Regions from separate parts of the Ruminococcus sp. AF37-20 genome, predicted to be linked through region 2. Evidence: predicted binding sites of a transcription regulator. Region 2 holds the regulator's gene; the other holds the start of a gene.

Region 1 (7,912 bases), on a different contig from region 2:
CCTGGCTGGAAGTTTGCACAGTATGAGATGAAGGGCGTTCCTGTAAGACTTGAAATTGGTCCAAAGGATATTGAGAACGATCAGTGTGTGCTTGTTACAAGACACAACAGAGAAAAGGTATTCTGCAAGCTTGGCGAGCTTGTTGAAACAGTAAATGAAAGACTTCAGGCTGTTCATGACGGTCTTTATGCAAAGGCACTTGAAAACAGAGAAAGACGTACCTATGTTTGCAAGACACTTGACGAGATAACAAAGGCTCTTGAGGAAAAGGGCGACGGCTTTGTTAAGGCAATGTGGTGCGGCGATGAAGCTTGCGAGGATAAGGTAAAGGAACTCACAGGAGTAGGTTCAAGATGTATCCCGTTCGAGCAGGAAGAGATAGCAGATACCTGCGTATGCTGTGGAAAGCCTGCAAAGCATATGGTGCTTTGGGGCAAGGCTTATTAATAGGCTTTTTGGATAAAAAAATATCGGGTGGCTGTCAATTTGTTATTGGCAGTCACCCGTTTTTTTGTTTGTGATTTTTAGCTGTTTGCTTGGACAAGACTCTTTATTATCGGTATGATAAGGCAGAGCATATATACTATAGTGGCAGGGTTTGTAAAGACGTATCTGCGACATTCTTTCGGTGTAAGCACGTTTTTGCTGTCATCAATGATAAGCTTTTTAAGACTTGTGAAAAGAACCATAAAGCCTACCAGACCTATGACTATCTCAGCAACGCTCATGAAGGTTTCATAGTGTTCAAGTCCTATCGCATCAGATATGGACGAGAAGTTTGCAAGCAGATTGTTTAGACAGTGTATTATAACTGTTGGCAGTATCGAGCCGCACTTTGCGGCAATAATAGCGTAAACAAGTCCTGTGCCGAATGCCGAAGCCGCCTGAGGGATATTTCCGTGCATAAGTCCGAACGCAAGTGCCGAGAAAAGTACCGCCGCACTCCTTCCGTATGGGCTTAGAGCCGTGAGGATCGCTCCACGATAGATAAATTCCTCCACGATAGGGGCTATTATCACAACGTATGAGAACTGCACTATTACTGCAATGGCAGAGGGCTGATGAATGGAAAAATCGCTTGTTGGCACTGTCACTCCGTTTTGACCAAGTATACCCGTGAGGATAGATGTGAGCTGTGACAGCAGAATGTTTATCACAAAGCAGGCTGAAAACCATTTTAACCCTTTTACTGCCGTGCCTTTTTTCGGTTTTATGAAGCTTGATTCTCGTTTTCGGAAAAGTATAGCAAAAACTATCCCAAAAACAAACACGCTCATAAGAGTGATAAACAAATTTGCCGTCATGGAAAAAGTAGTTGAGCTTATAAAAGCGGTCTGCTTTTTCAGATAGCTGAGAACTGCCGAGTAGCTAAGAGTGAATTTTCCTGAGTGGTAAGTGTATGCAACGTAAAAGAATAACACTGCGAATATCCTGTTTAGCAGGTTGTATAAAATGAGCAGAAGTGAAATTTTCACGCAATCTATAGTAAGAAGTTTCTTTTCCTGCTGTTTTTCAGGGGTCAGCAGAGAAACAGACTTTTTGGTAGTCAAATATTATTCCTCCCTTGTTCGGTCTTATCTATATATTATAACACACAACATGGTGCTTTTGCAAATGGTATTTTGTCAGGTATGTGATGAAATGTTATGGATTTGTAAATAAATAAGAGAAATTTTGTGATAACTATTGCATTTTATCAACCTTGTTGTATAATATAATTAGCACTCAAATAGATAGAGTGCTAATTATATGGAACAGTATTCAAAGAAAGTAAAATATTATTAAGGAAAGGTCGAGGTTTTATGCAGACAAAAGAATTTAAGGCAGAATCCAAAAGACTGCTCGATATGATGATCAATTCGATCTACACTCATAAGGAGATTTTTCTCAGAGAGATAATCTCAAATGCAAGCGATGCTATTGATAAGCTGTATTTCAAGTCCCTGACAGACACTTCTGTGGGAATGAAAAAGAGCGACTTCGCTATCAATATCGCTATCGACAAGGAAAACAGAACGCTTACAGTTTCTGATAACGGCATCGGTATGACCGAGGAGGATCTTGAAAACAACCTTGGTACTATCGCAAACTCAGGCTCGTTCGCTTTCAAGAAAGACAATGACCTTGGGGACGATGTTGATATCATCGGTCAGTTCGGTGTAGGCTTCTATTCTACTTTTATGGTAGCAAAGGAAGTTACCGTTGTAACAAAGGCTTTCGGCAGCGATCAGGCTTATAAGTGGACATCTGACGGCGTTGAGGGCTACACAATAGAAGAGTGTGACAAGTCTGACGGTGTTGGTACAACTATCACACTTAAACTCAAGGACGATACTGATGACGAGAAGTATTCAACATATCTTGATCAGTATCAGATACAGTCACTTGTAAAGAAATATTCTGACTACATCAGATTCCCTATCAGAATGGAAGTCGAGCATACTCATTATAATGAGGAGGGTAAAGAGCCAGAAGTACACAAGGCTATCGAAACTCTTAACAGCATGACACCTATCTGGAAGAAGAACAAGAGTGAGCTAAAGGACGAGGATTACAACAACTTCTATATGGAGAAGTTCGGCGACTATGAGCCGCCTATTGCACATATCCATTCAAAGAACGAGGGCGTTGCAACATATGACGCACTGCTTTATATACCTGCCCGCGCGCCTTTTGACTATTACTCAAAGGACTATGAAAAGGGACTCCAGCTTTATTCAAGCGGTGTAATGATAATGGAAAAGTGTGCAGACCTGCTTCCTGACTGGTTCAGCTTTGTAAAGGGCGTTGTTGACTCTGAGGATCTCTCACTGAACATCTCCCGTGAGCTTTTACAGCAGGACAGACAGCTCAAGATAATCGCAAAGAACCTTGAAAAGTCCATAAAGAACGAGCTTGCAAAGCTTCTGAAAAACGACCGTGAGAAGTATGAGAAGTTCTACAGCGTATTCGGGCTTCAGTTTAAGTTTGGCATTTATCAGTCATATGGCGCTGCAAACGAAACTCTGAAAGATCTCCTTATGTTCCCGTCCTCATTTGACGGCAAGAACGTTACACTCAAAGAGTATGTTTCAAGAATGAAAGAAGATCAGAAAGAGATCTACTATGCCTGCGGCGAAACAAAGGAAAGGATCGAAATGCTCCCTCAGCTTGAAAAGATCAAGGATAAGGGCTATGAAGTTCTTTACTTTACACAGGACGTTGACGAGTTCGCTATCAAGGTGATGATAAACTATGACGGCAAGCCTTTCAAGTCCATAAGCGACGCTGATCTCGACCTTGACACAGAGGAAGAAAAGGAAGAGGCTAAAAAGCTTGACGAAGAGAACAAGGATATGTTCACTTTTATGCAGGAAGCTATCGCTGACAAGGTAAAGACTGTTCGTCTTTCAAAGAAGCTTAAAACTCACCCTGTTTGTCTTTCATCAGACGGCAGCATAACTATCGAAATGGAGAAAGTCCTCAACGCTATGCCTCAGAATGACGGCAATAAGGTCAAGGCTGAAAAGGCACTGGAGATAAATCCAAACCACCCTATCTTTGAAAAGCTGAAAGACCTCTATGCTAACGATAAGGACAAGCTGAAAGACTATGCAAAGCTTCTTTACGATCAGGCTTTGCTTATCGAGGGCATGTCTATCGACAACCCTGTTGAGTTTGCAAACCTTGTTTGCGAGCTTATGACAAAGTAATAAAGCTATACAGATACTCTCTTAACATACCGAAAGCCGTGGGAACAGCAGTGTTTCCACGGCTTTTTTGTGCTTTTCAGGTTGATAATTGTAGGTTTTATACAAAACAAAATGAGTTTATTTGTTAAAAAAACAGATTTGAAAAACAAATTTTATGTATGCTGTTGACAAATAAATATGGGTGTGTTAATATAATTATAGTGAAATTGATACATAACATCTTTTATTGGAGTGTTACCTTTCATTTATAGACTGGGCATGACCAACTTTGTACGGACATATTGTGTGGGTTCGTATTAAGGTTGGCTTTTTTTATTTTATAGGGGGATTTTTAATGAAAATAATCAAGGTGATAAATAATAACACCGTAAGCGTCATAGACGATAAAGGAAAAGAGCAGATAATCTCAGGCAAGGGGATAGGCTTTGGGAAAAAATATGGCGACGAGCCTGATAAGGATAAGATTCAGAAAATGTATCTTGTCACAGACTCAGAGCTTAGAAAAAGACTTATCGAGTGCCTGACCGAGATACCATATGAGCATATAAAGCTTACGGCAGATCTTGTGGACTATATTTCTTCACATATCGACGGACGGCTAAACGAGTCGCTCATAATAACACTTTCAGACCACATCTCATTTGCCATTGAAAGAAAAAAGCAGGGACTTGAATTTGAAAACCCGCTTATGGACGCCATAAGCGACTGCTTCCCGAAGGAGCTTGCTCTTGGAAGATATTGCGTGGCGGAGATATATCAGCGTTTGGGCGTTGAGCTGAGGGGTGATGAAGCGGGCTTTATCGCAATGCACATCATAAACGCAAGGCTCGGCACAAAAATGGGACAGATACAGGATATCACCAAAATGGTGAACGGCTGTGCTGAGATAGCGGACGCTTGTTTATCAGGAAAGATAAACAAAACTTCGGTGGCATATGAAAGATTTCTTGTGCATTTAAAATATCTTGCGAAAAGACTCTTCAAATCTCAGGAGCTTCCTAATGTTCTCAGCAGGGACGAGGAGTTCGCTGATATAATAAAAAAGAAATTCAAAAAGCAGTATAAATGTGCAAAGCATATGCAGGATCATATTTTGAAGAATTATGCTAAAACTATATCGGAAGATGAAATGATAACTCTTTCGATTCATCTGAAGAAAATAAGCGGATAGGCATTGTTGCCACAGCTTATATATAATGTATTCGCTGCAGTATTATCATTAACGGTACCATAATGATAATTCAGCTGAGATAAATTGATCATGGAGGATATTATTATTATGAAGGATAAAATTTTCGGCGTATTGCAGCGTGTGGGACGCTCGTTCATGCTCCCTATCGCACTGCTGCCGGTGGCGGGTCTGCTTCTTGGAATAGGCAGCTCTTTCACCAACGCCACAACTATCGAAACCTATCATCTTGGCAAATTCATCTATGAGGGCGGTGTGCTTTACACTATACTCGACATAATGAGCAAAACGGGAAGCGCCGTTTTTGATAACCTTGCGCTTCTGTTTGCAATGGGCGTTGCTATCGGAATGGCAAAGAAGGAAAAAGAAGTCGCAGCTCTTTCGGGTGCTATCGCCTATATCGTAATGAACACCACTATCAGCGCACTTATCACCGCAAAGGGCGGCGTTGAGGCAATGGCAGAAAACTCCACAACGTCAGTGCTTGGTATCACCACGCTGCAAATGGGCGTTTTCGGCGGTATCCTTGTAGGACTTGGCGTTGCGGCACTGCACAACAAGTTCTATAAAACAGAGCTTCCGCAGGTGCTTTCATTCTTTGGCGGAACAAGATTTGTTCCTATCGTTTCAACTGTCACATACCTTATTGTTGGTATCATAATGTTCTATCTGTGGCCTATAGTACAGCTTGGTATCTCAAAGCTTGGCGTGCTCGTTCTCAACTCAGGCTATGCAGGCACATGGATATACGGAATACTTGAACGTGCTCTTATCCCATTCGGACTTCATCACGTTTTCTATATGCCTTTCTGGCAGACGGAGCTTGGCGGCTCGATGATGATAGACGGCAACATGGTAGCAGGCGCACAGAACATCTTCTTTGCAGAGCTTGCTTCAAAGTCAACAGACGTTTTCTCAGTATCGGCAACAAGATTTATGGCAGGAAAGTTCCCGTTCATGATATTTGGACTTCCTGCTGCAGCGTTTGCAATGTATAAAACTGCTCGTCCTGAAAAGAAAAAGGTAGTAGGAAGCTTGCTTCTGTCAGCGGCTCTTACTTCGATGATAACAGGTATAACAGAGCCTTTGGAGTTCACATTCCTGTTTGTTGCACCTCTTATGTACGCTGTTCATTGCGTATTGGCAGGACTTTCCTATATGCTTATGCACATTCTTAACGTTGGCGTTGGAATGACGTTCTCAGGCGGTCTTATAGACATGACCCTCTTCGGAATTTTGCAGGGCAACGCAAAGACCCACTGGATATGGATAGTTGTTGTGGGACTTATCTATGCAGTGGTTTACTACTTCGTGTTCTACTTTATGATAACAAAGATGAATCTTAAAACACCTGGCAGAGAGCCTGATGACGTTGAACCTAAGCTTTATCGCAGAAGCGACGTGAACGAGGCTAAGGCGGCAAAGGTAAAGAGCGCAGACAAGAGGGCTTCAGACGTTGTAAGCGCAATGATACTCAAAGGTCTTGGGGGCAAAGATAACCTTTCAGACGTTGACTGCTGTGCAACAAGACTTAGAGTTACAGTAAATGACGCCTCAAAGGTCATGGACGATATGCTCAAAGCCAGCGGTGCTTCGGGTGTTATCCACAAGGGCAACGGCGTTCAGGTCATTTACGGACCAAAGGTCTCAGTTATAAAATCAGATCTTGAGGATTTTATCGACTCGCCATACAGCGATGACCCTGACAGCATTATCGGCACTGAGGAAGCTTCTGATAAAACAGAAGAAAAACCGCAGACCGAGGGTGCAGAAAATACAGAAACTAACGGCAAGACAATAACGCTTTACTCTCACATGAACGGCACTGCCGTTAAGCTTGAGGACGTTGAGGACGAGGTGTTCTCACAAAAGATACTCGGCGAGGGCGCAGCCGTTGAGCCGTCAGAGGGCAAGCTTTACGCTCCATGCGACGGAAAGATAGACAGCGTTTTTGACACAAAGCATGCCGTAAATATGGTATCGGACGATGGAGTGGAGATACTTCTCCATATCGGTATCGACACCGTAAAGCTTGGCGGACAGTATTTTGAAGCCCATGTCAGCGACGGTCAGGAAGTTAAGAAAGGCGACCTGCTCATAAGCTTTGATATGGATAAGATAAAAGCCGCAGGCTATAAGGTGACAACACCTATCATAATTGGCAACACGGACGATTATGCGTCTGTTGAACCTGCTGCCGAAAACAGCATATCGGCAGGGGATATAATTTTGAAGATCAAATAATTATTTGGAGGTATGTATCATGAAAACATTTAGCTACACAATCACAGACGAAGTTGGTATCCACGCAAGACCGGCTGGACTTCTTGCAAAGAAAGCAAAGGAGTTCGAGAGCGTTTGCACTATCGAAAAGGGCGGAAAGAGCGTGAACATCACAAAGCTTATGGCTCTTATGGGTCTTGGCGTTAAGCAGGGCGATACTGTTACTGTTACCTGCGAAGGTGCAGACGAGGACAAGGCTTCCGAAGCACTCAAGGCATTTTTTGAGGAAACACTGTAAGATCCTATTCGTCAGCTGGGCGGTAAAAGCCGTCCAGCCGGCGGGACGTTTCTGCGGAGTGTTCGCAGGTGCGTCCCATCGGCTGGAAACAGCATGAAGAATAATAAGATCTATGAGAAAAGGGGCGGATATTTATGACTAAGTATACAGGAAAAGGCGTTTACGGTGCGGTAGCAATGGGTAAGATCTCAGTATTCAAAAAGCAGGATACCGCTATAAAACGTATTCACACAGAAGACAGCGAGGGAGAAAAGAAGCGAGTTGCCAAAGCTAAGCAGGCAGCCACAGAACAGCTCCAGAGCATTTATGACAAGGCACTCAGGGAGGTGGGCGAAACAAATGCTCAGATCTTTGAGATACACATGATGATGCTTGAAGATGATGATTATAACGAATCTATAGAGAATATCATCGACAGCCAGAAGGTCAACGCAGAGTATGCAGTTGCGGTGACGGCAGACAACTTTGCGGAGATGTTTGCTTCTATGGACGATCCTTATATGCAGGCAA
Region 2 (7,912 bases):
TGCCTCCTTTTTGTAAGTATAGTCCTTTCACGCTTTTCACACAGCCTTTTAATACGGCAATAGCCCCTGCTCGGAAAATCGGAGCAGAGGCAGCCGTTATGATTTATTCTGCGTCAGTAAATTCAGCGTCTATAACATCGTCGCCGCCGTTGTTTGAAGCGCCGCCGTTGCTGCCGCCATTTGCTCCGCCCATGTTGTTAGGGTCAAAGCCTGCGGCACCGCCTGCTGCCTGCTGTGCCTGTGCAGCCTGCTGATATACCTTAGTTGCAACGCCCTGGAATGTTTCCTCAAGCTCCTTGTGCTTAGCCTTGATAGCCTCGATATCAGTACCCTTGAGGGCTTCCTTAAGAGCGTCTATCTTAGCCTGACAAGCTGACTTGTCAGCAGCGTCTACCTTGTCGCCGAACTCGCCCAGTGACTTTTCAGCCTGGAAGCAAAGCTGGTCAGCAGCGTTTCTTGCGTCAACGTCCTCTTTCTTCTTAGCATCCTCTGCTGCGAATGCCTCAGCTTCCTTGACAGCCTTATCTATATCGTCCTTAGACATATTTGTTGAAGAAGTGATCGTGATGTTCTGCTCCTTGCCTGTGCCAAGATCCTTAGCGGAAACGTGTACGATACCGTTAGCGTCAATATCGAATGTTACCTCGATCTGTGGAACACCTCTTGGAGCAGGAGCGATTCCGTCAAGTCTGAACATACCGAGCTGTTTGTTGTCCTTAGCAAACTCACGCTCACCCTGAAGTACGTTGATATCAACGGCTGACTGATTATCAGCGGCAGTTGAGAATATCTGTGACTTCTTTGTAGGGATAGTTGTATTTCTCTCGATGATCTTTGTGCAGATACCGCCCATTGTTTCAAGACCAAGTGACAGTGGAGTTACATCGAGGAGGAGCAGACCGTCCTTAACGTCGCCTGCAAGTACGCCGCCCTGATATGCAGCGCCAAGTGCTACGCACTCATCCGGGTTGATGCCCTTGAATGGCTCTTTGCCAAGGAATTTCTTAACAGCTTCCTGAACGGCTGGTATTCTTGAAGAACCGCCGACCATAAGGACTTTCTGGAGGTCGTTAGCTGACAGACCAGAATCTGAAAGTGCCTGACGAACCGGTCCCATTGTTGACTCAACAAGGTCTGCTGTCATTTCGTTGAATTTAGCCTGTGTAAGTGTCATTTCAAGATGCTTTGGACCTGTAGCGTCTGCTGTGATGAATGGGAGAGAGATAGTTGATGAAGCAGTAGAAGAAAGCTCTATCTTAGCCTTCTCAGCAGCTTCCTTAAGTCTCTGCATTGCCATTTTATCCCCTGAGAGGTCAACACCCTCAGTCTTCTTGAACTCTGCGATCATCCAGTCGATAATTCTCTGGTCGAAGTCGTCACCGCCAAGGTGGTTGTTACCTGCTGTAGCAAGAACCTCTGTAACACCGTCGCCCATTTCGATGATAGATACATCGAATGTACCGCCGCCCAGGTCGTAAACCATGACCTTCTGATCGTCTTCCTTATCGATTCCGTAAGAAAGTGCAGCGGCTGTTGGCTCGTTGATTATTCTCTTTACTGTCAGACCTGCGATCTGACCTGCGTCCTTAGTAGCCTGTCTTTGTGCGTCTGTGAAGTAAGCAGGAACTGTGATAACGGCTTCTGTTACCTTTTCACCCAGATAAGCTTCTGCGTCAGCTTTCAGCTTCTGAAGTATCATAGCTGAGATCTCCTGTGGAGTGTAATCCTTGCCGCCCATGTGAGCCTTGTAGTCAGAGCCCATATGTCTCTTGATAGAAATTACAGTGTTGTCATAGTTTGTAACAGCCTGTCTTTTTGCTACCTGACCGATAAGTCTGTCGCCGTTCTTTGAAACGCCAACTACTGACGGAGTTGTTCTTGCACCCTCGCTGTTAGGGATAACAACGGCTTCGCCGCCCTCCATAACTGCTACACAAGAGTTTGTTGTACCTAAATCTATACCGATGATTTTGCTCATAAGATCAAGTCCTTTCAAAATTTACTTAATTTATATCAAGACCTTTAGTCCCGATGTCTTTGTTTATGGGTTTGCGACTATTACCATTGCGTGTCTTATGACCTTGCCGCCTATGGTGTAGCCGTTTTGGAGAACCTGCGCCACAATATTTTCACCGAGGTCAGGGTCGTCAACTGTGCTTACAGCCGTTGCAACGTTCGGGTCAAATTCCTTGCCTGCAAGCTCCATGACCTCAACGTTGAGTTTTTTCAGAGCGTCACTGAACTGATTGAAGATCATTTCAACACCCTGTTTATAAACTGCGTCCTGAGTTTCTGTGCCTAACGCTCTTTCAAAGTTGTCAAACACCGGTAGGAAGCCGTTTATCACATTTCCCTTTGCTGTGTCTGTAAGCTCCAGTCTTTCCTTTGCGCTTCTTTTTCTGAAATTATCATATTCAGCCATAAGTCTGAGATACTTGTCATTTGCTTCGGCAAGCTCTTTTTTCAGCTTTTCTGTTTCGCTCTCCTCCGCCTTTTTCTCTGTATCCTCAGTGGCATTTTCTGCGGTATCCGCCGCTTCTTTCACTTCTTCGCTTTCAGCAGAGGTGTTTTCCTCTTTTTCAAGCTCGGTGTCCTTTTCAGTTTCCTTACTCAATTTACGCCGCCTGCCTTTCTTTTTATTCATTTTCGTCATCTTCTTTGTTTTGCTCTTGTGGCTTTTCGGATATCATTTCCGATATCTTTCCTGTGAAATACTCGAGATATGGGATAAACTTCGCATAGTCGAGCCTCATAGGTCCTATAAGCCCCAGCGCACCTGCTGTTTTGCCGTCCTTTGAGAACGGAGCTGTTATAATAGAGGAGTTGTGGATAACAAATCCGTCACGCTCAGGGGAGAACATAACGTGAAGCCCTGAGAACGTTTCGTCTATAAATCCTTTAAGCTCCTTCTGATTATCGAGAAAGCTTATTATCTCATTTTGGTTGAAGTCCTTGCAGGTGAGAAGATTACTCTGACCTTTGATAGACACGCTGCTCATTTCCTTTGTCATCTTCATTATCTCGGAAACAAGCGGTGAAAGGGTCATCATGTACGTTCCCATTGCTTCTGTGAGCTTTTCAAGATAAGCGTCCGAAAGACTGTCGATAGGCACGCCGTTGAGATTTTCCTTTACGAAGTTATCAAAAAACTCAAGCTGATCCTGACTGAGGTCGAACTCCAATCGGCAAACCTTATTCTTAATAGAGCCGTTGGACGTTATCATCAAAATAACGTACATTCTCTTTCCTGCAGGTATTACCTCTACCTTTGAGATAAGGGAGAACTTTGGCGTTGCGTTTGCGACCACTGCCGCACATTTCGTAAGATCCGCCAATGCCATTGAAGCCTTGTTCACAAGATCTTCCTCTGTGACATATTCCTGCGGTATCATTGAATCCAGCATCTTCTTTTCATTTGCTGTAAGCTGGTTTTGTTCCATGAGCTGGTCAACATAAAGCCTGTAGCCCTTATATGTTGGTATCCTGCCTGCGGAGGTGTGTGGCTGTTCGAGATAGCCTTGCTTCTCAAGCTCTGCCATTTCATTTCTTATGGTCGCTGAGGACGCTTTGACGTGAGCCATTATCGCCTTTGAGCCTACAGGCTCGCCTGTTACGATATATTCATTGACTACCGCTGAAAGTATTTTCAGCTTGCGGTCGTCCATTTGCTCACCACCCGTTCTTCTTGTTAGCACTTATTGTATTTAAGTGTTAGCACTCTTTCTTCTCGAGTGCTAAGTATAGTTTATACCCTTTTGACAATTTTGTCAAGGGGTTTAAGACTATTTTTCTCACAAATTTCAAAAATATTTGAACTTCTTTTCCGTCATATTGCACAACGCTTTGCTGAAAATGCAAAAAGCGGGCAGACCGCAGTGGTCTGTCCGCCCAATGTTGGAAAAATATCCGATATAATTATTCTTCTGTATAAGCAGAAAGGTCTGGAACGGCAAGCAGGCTGTCGTCCGCTTCGCCTATGGAATCTACAGTGAAATAAACTGCATTTGATTCGTCAGCACCCTCTGGGAGCAGAACTATCTGCTGAAGGTCATATGTAGCGCCGTCAAAACTGTAAACTATCTGACCCTCAGCACCTGCAACGGCACTGTCGAGCTTATAGTATTCGTGAACAACATTTGTGCTTGCGTCAACATATGCGTGGTCGAAATCGAGAGCCGCACCGAAAAGAATGTCAGAGTCCTTCCAAGCGTTCTCGTCAGCTTCATTTACCGAGTAAGTAGTTGTTGCCTCAGAAACGTTATACTTCTTGCCGTCGCCTGGGTAAACAGCATATGACTTCATGCCCTGTATGGTGCTTGACTCGTAAGCCTTGCCATCCTTTACGCAGATAGTATATTTTGTTCCGCTGTTTGACATCTGCCCCTCAAGTGTAACGAGGTAGCCGTCTGCATATTTTTCTTTGAGCTGCTCAAATGCTCTGAAATCGCCGTCAACGTCATAATCTGTTGTGCCTGCGTTTGTGGAAGTGCTGTCAGCTGTGCTTTCGTCTGCTGTGCTTTCAGCAGGAGCGGCAGACTCTGCGGCAGCCGTTGTTGTAGTAGTTGTTTCAGCCTTTGAAGAGCTTGCAGTATCGTTCTCAGTGCAGCCTGCCATTGCTGTACACATTGCCAAAGCTGCAATAATAGTTACCATTTTCTTGTTCATAATATTTTGCCTCCGAAAAATGACAAGAATTACTCGGCTGACTCAGCGCCTGACTCAACATCGAGTTCAGCGTCATAAGGGATATCGTCAGTGCTCATATCGAAAGACTGCTCTGTCCAACTGTCAAAATCGTCAGGGAGCTTGACTTCAACGTTTTCAGTTGTGAATGAGTTTACTGTAACAGTAGTCGTTGAGCCGTCAGAAATAGTTTCTATCTTAACCAGATCCTTTGTGTCAGCATTGAAGTAATACTTGAATGTTGTTGTGAAAGAATTATCGTCAGAATTGCTTGTGTCGAGAGTTACGCCTGATTCAAGCTCAATGCCCGAATCTTCTGCTTTTTCAAAAGTTTCGCAGATAAGACCGTCGTCAGTTGTTTCAGAGCTTATGAACTTGTAGCTGTCGTTAATGCCGTAGCCTATCTCGCTCTTGAAGTCGTCGATAGATTCTTCCATATCAACAGTGTAATACGTTTTTGACTCGCTGTCAAGTGTGTACATAACGCCGTCGATACTATAGATGTCCATATCCACGCCCATAACTTTCATTTTCATGTGCATATTGCCGCCTGCTATCTCAACAACGGCTGATGAATTGTCATATTCGCTTGCCACTGTCATGTCGATAGCAAGGCTCTCGCCCTGTATCTTCTTTGTATACTGCGCTGTGAGAGTATCCTCGAGATCTGTGGCTGTGCCTGCTTCTGAAGCGGTTGACTCGTCAGCGGCTGCGCTTGTTTCTGCCTTTGATGTGCTGTCTGCTTTTGATGAGCTTGAAGAACTGCTGTCAGAACAGCCTGCCATTACTGCGCATGACATTATAAGTGAAACGAGAAGTGCAGTTATTTTTTTCATATAAATACCTCTTTCTGAAATTTTAATAAATTATTATAGTTATATAACCTATACTCAAAACTATAACACATTTCACAAATAACGTCAATAGATTTTGTGAAATATTTTTCCCTTTTCGTATCGAACCACAAATCAGCAAAGCTAAGAAAGCATGATTTAGGTATTTATAATCAAACATATTTGTGGTATAATGTGAATAGTAAGAATAAAAGGAGCGAATTATGAGATACGATAATATACATAAAGGCAAATTTCTATCAAGACCGAACAGGTTTATCGCCAACGTTGAGATAGACGGTAAAGCCGAGGTCTGCCATGTGAAAAATACGGGCAGATGCAAAGAGCTTTTGATCGAGGGGTGTACTGTTTGGCTTGAACATTCAGACAGTGCGTCAAGAAAGACCGCTTTTGACCTTGTTGCAGTGGAAAAAGGTGACAGGCTCATAAACATGGACAGCCAAGCCCCCAATAAGGCGGTAGGGGAGTGGCTGAGAGAAAAAATGCCTTTTGGCGAGGGCTTCTCGGTCTATCCCGAAAAGAAATACGGCAATTCACGCTTTGATTTTTACTTAGAGTCGCAGGACAGAAAAATTTTCATGGAAGTCAAGGGCTGTACGCTGGAGAAGGACGGAGTTGTGCTTTTTCCTGACGCTCCTACCCTCCGTGGGGTGAAGCATATAGAGGAGCTTTCTCACTGCCTTGACGAGGGGTATGAGGCTTATATAATGATACTCGTTCAGATGAGCGATGTGAAATATTTCACTCCAAATTATGACACTCACCCTGAGTTCGGAGAGGCTTTGGAGAAAGCTTCCCGAAAGGGCGTGAAGATACTATGCTATGACTGCAACGTGACCCATGACTCTATGACAGTGGGCAAGCCTGTTAAGGTGAAGCTGGGCAGGTAATATGACGGCTCGTCCTGCATATACATTATAATACTAAGATGTACATGGGAGTGACAGCATTGGATATAAAGAAAGTTTGCCTGCGTTGTGTTGCAGTTATAATTGTGGCGTTCGTTATGCCCACGGGGATATGGCTTTATGCAAGATCTGCAAGCAGGTTCAGCAGGGTGGCGGCTGTGGCGGCAGGGGTGGCTATGGGAGAATACAAGCCTTGTTTCGCTATGGAAAGTGAAACGGACACGGCATCAAAGCCTGTGGTATCAAACAAGCTTGAAGCAGCGGTGGTGTCAAAGCACAGCATATGGGATATGGATATGGCACCACAGGAGAAGCAAACGCCCTCTGTAAGCGCAGAAGTGCCAAGTCCTTTGCCTGCACAGGACGTGACTGACAAGATACCATATCCTGCAAGCATGGAGGGAAATGACGGTGTTATAGAAAAATACACCTACGGCAGATATGACGGCGAGCAGTATTTCGATCTTGACGGCGGCGGTCAGGTAAGAAACTGCACGGAGCTTTCAAATGATGAGCTTTACGAGGAAAGCTCAAAGCCGTATGATTTTCAAATAGACGGAAATTCCTCTGAGCCGCAGATACTTATTTATCACACCCACGCCACGGAAAGCTTTGAGCCAACAGACAAAGACCATTATGACAGCTCCTTTTCCTGCAAGACTACCGACCCCGAAATGAATATGCTGTCGGTAGGGGACAAGATATGCGAACAGCTTGACAAAGCAGGCGTTGCGTATATCCACGATACACTTGTGCATGATTATCCAAGCTATGACGGGTCTTACGATTCGAGCCGTATGGCGGTAAAGCAGATATTGGAGGAGTACCCCTCTATAAAGGTGTGCCTTGACGTTCACCGTGACGGCATAGAGCGTGAGGACGGCACAAGGCTTGCACCTGTGGCGGAGATAGAGGGCAGGGAAGCGGCTCAGCTTATGATAATATCAGGGTGTGATGACGGCACTATGGGTATGCCTGACTATATGAAGAATTTTCACTTTGCCTGTGCCTTGCAGTCGGCTTTGGAGAGCGATTGGCAGGGGCTTACAAGGCCTGTACTTTTCGACTATCGCCACTATAATCAGGACTTGACCACCGGCTCGCTTCTTATAGAGGTGGGAAGTCACGGCAATTCTATCACTCAGGCACAGTATACAGGCGAGCTTATAGGAAAGACCTTGGGTGAGATGTTCGGAGGAGAATAGGTGCAATAACGCACAAAATATGTGTGGCGAATTGTCTTAAAATGCCGAAAATACAGCTTTTAGCGGTCGGTTTCTTGACAAGAACGGGGTTTTGCGTTATAATAAAAGGGACTACATAAACGTTACAGCGTGAGAAATATATAATACGCTTATATTTTGGAGAACTGATATTATGAAAAAAATTTACCCCATGAAAAGAATAGCCACAGGCTGTATGGCTCTGTGCATAGCTTTTGTCGCCTTTGGTTTTTCTGACAACAGT

The links. Region 2 encodes HrcA, which represses chaperone genes, less so after heat shock. Its sites were predicted from a motif close to TGTTAGCACTCNNNNNNNNNGAGTGCTAACA; they were not measured.
Region 1: htpG (molecular chaperone HtpG) is a predicted target of HrcA. The motif match lies at 1,717-1,747, and genes of this name have one in related genera.

Annotation. Positions count from the first base shown of each region.
Region 1 covers NZ_QTVE01000003.1:115,301-123,212, reverse strand. The annotation lists gene proS (proline--tRNA ligase) at 1-447, shown strand, start outside; gene DW015_RS02885 (type II CAAX endopeptidase family protein) at 525-1,550, opposite strand; gene htpG (molecular chaperone HtpG) at 1,803-3,692, shown strand; gene DW015_RS02875 (PRD domain-containing protein) at 4,027-4,863, shown strand; gene DW015_RS02870 (PTS transporter subunit IIABC) at 4,972-7,125, shown strand; gene DW015_RS02865 (HPr family phosphocarrier protein) at 7,145-7,402, shown strand; gene ptsP (phosphoenolpyruvate--protein phosphotransferase) at 7,537-7,912, shown strand, end outside.
Region 2 covers NZ_QTVE01000013.1:38,126-46,037, reverse strand. The annotation lists gene dnaK (molecular chaperone DnaK) at 104-1,978, opposite strand; gene grpE (nucleotide exchange factor GrpE) at 2,042-2,644, opposite strand; gene hrcA (heat-inducible transcriptional repressor HrcA) at 2,637-3,665, opposite strand; gene DW015_RS09375 (hypothetical protein) at 3,916-4,665, opposite strand; gene DW015_RS09370 (hypothetical protein) at 4,695-5,519, opposite strand; gene sfsA (DNA/RNA nuclease SfsA) at 5,741-6,427, shown strand; gene DW015_RS09360 (stage II sporulation protein P) at 6,487-7,650, shown strand; gene DW015_RS09355 (C40 family peptidase) at 7,823-7,912, shown strand, end outside.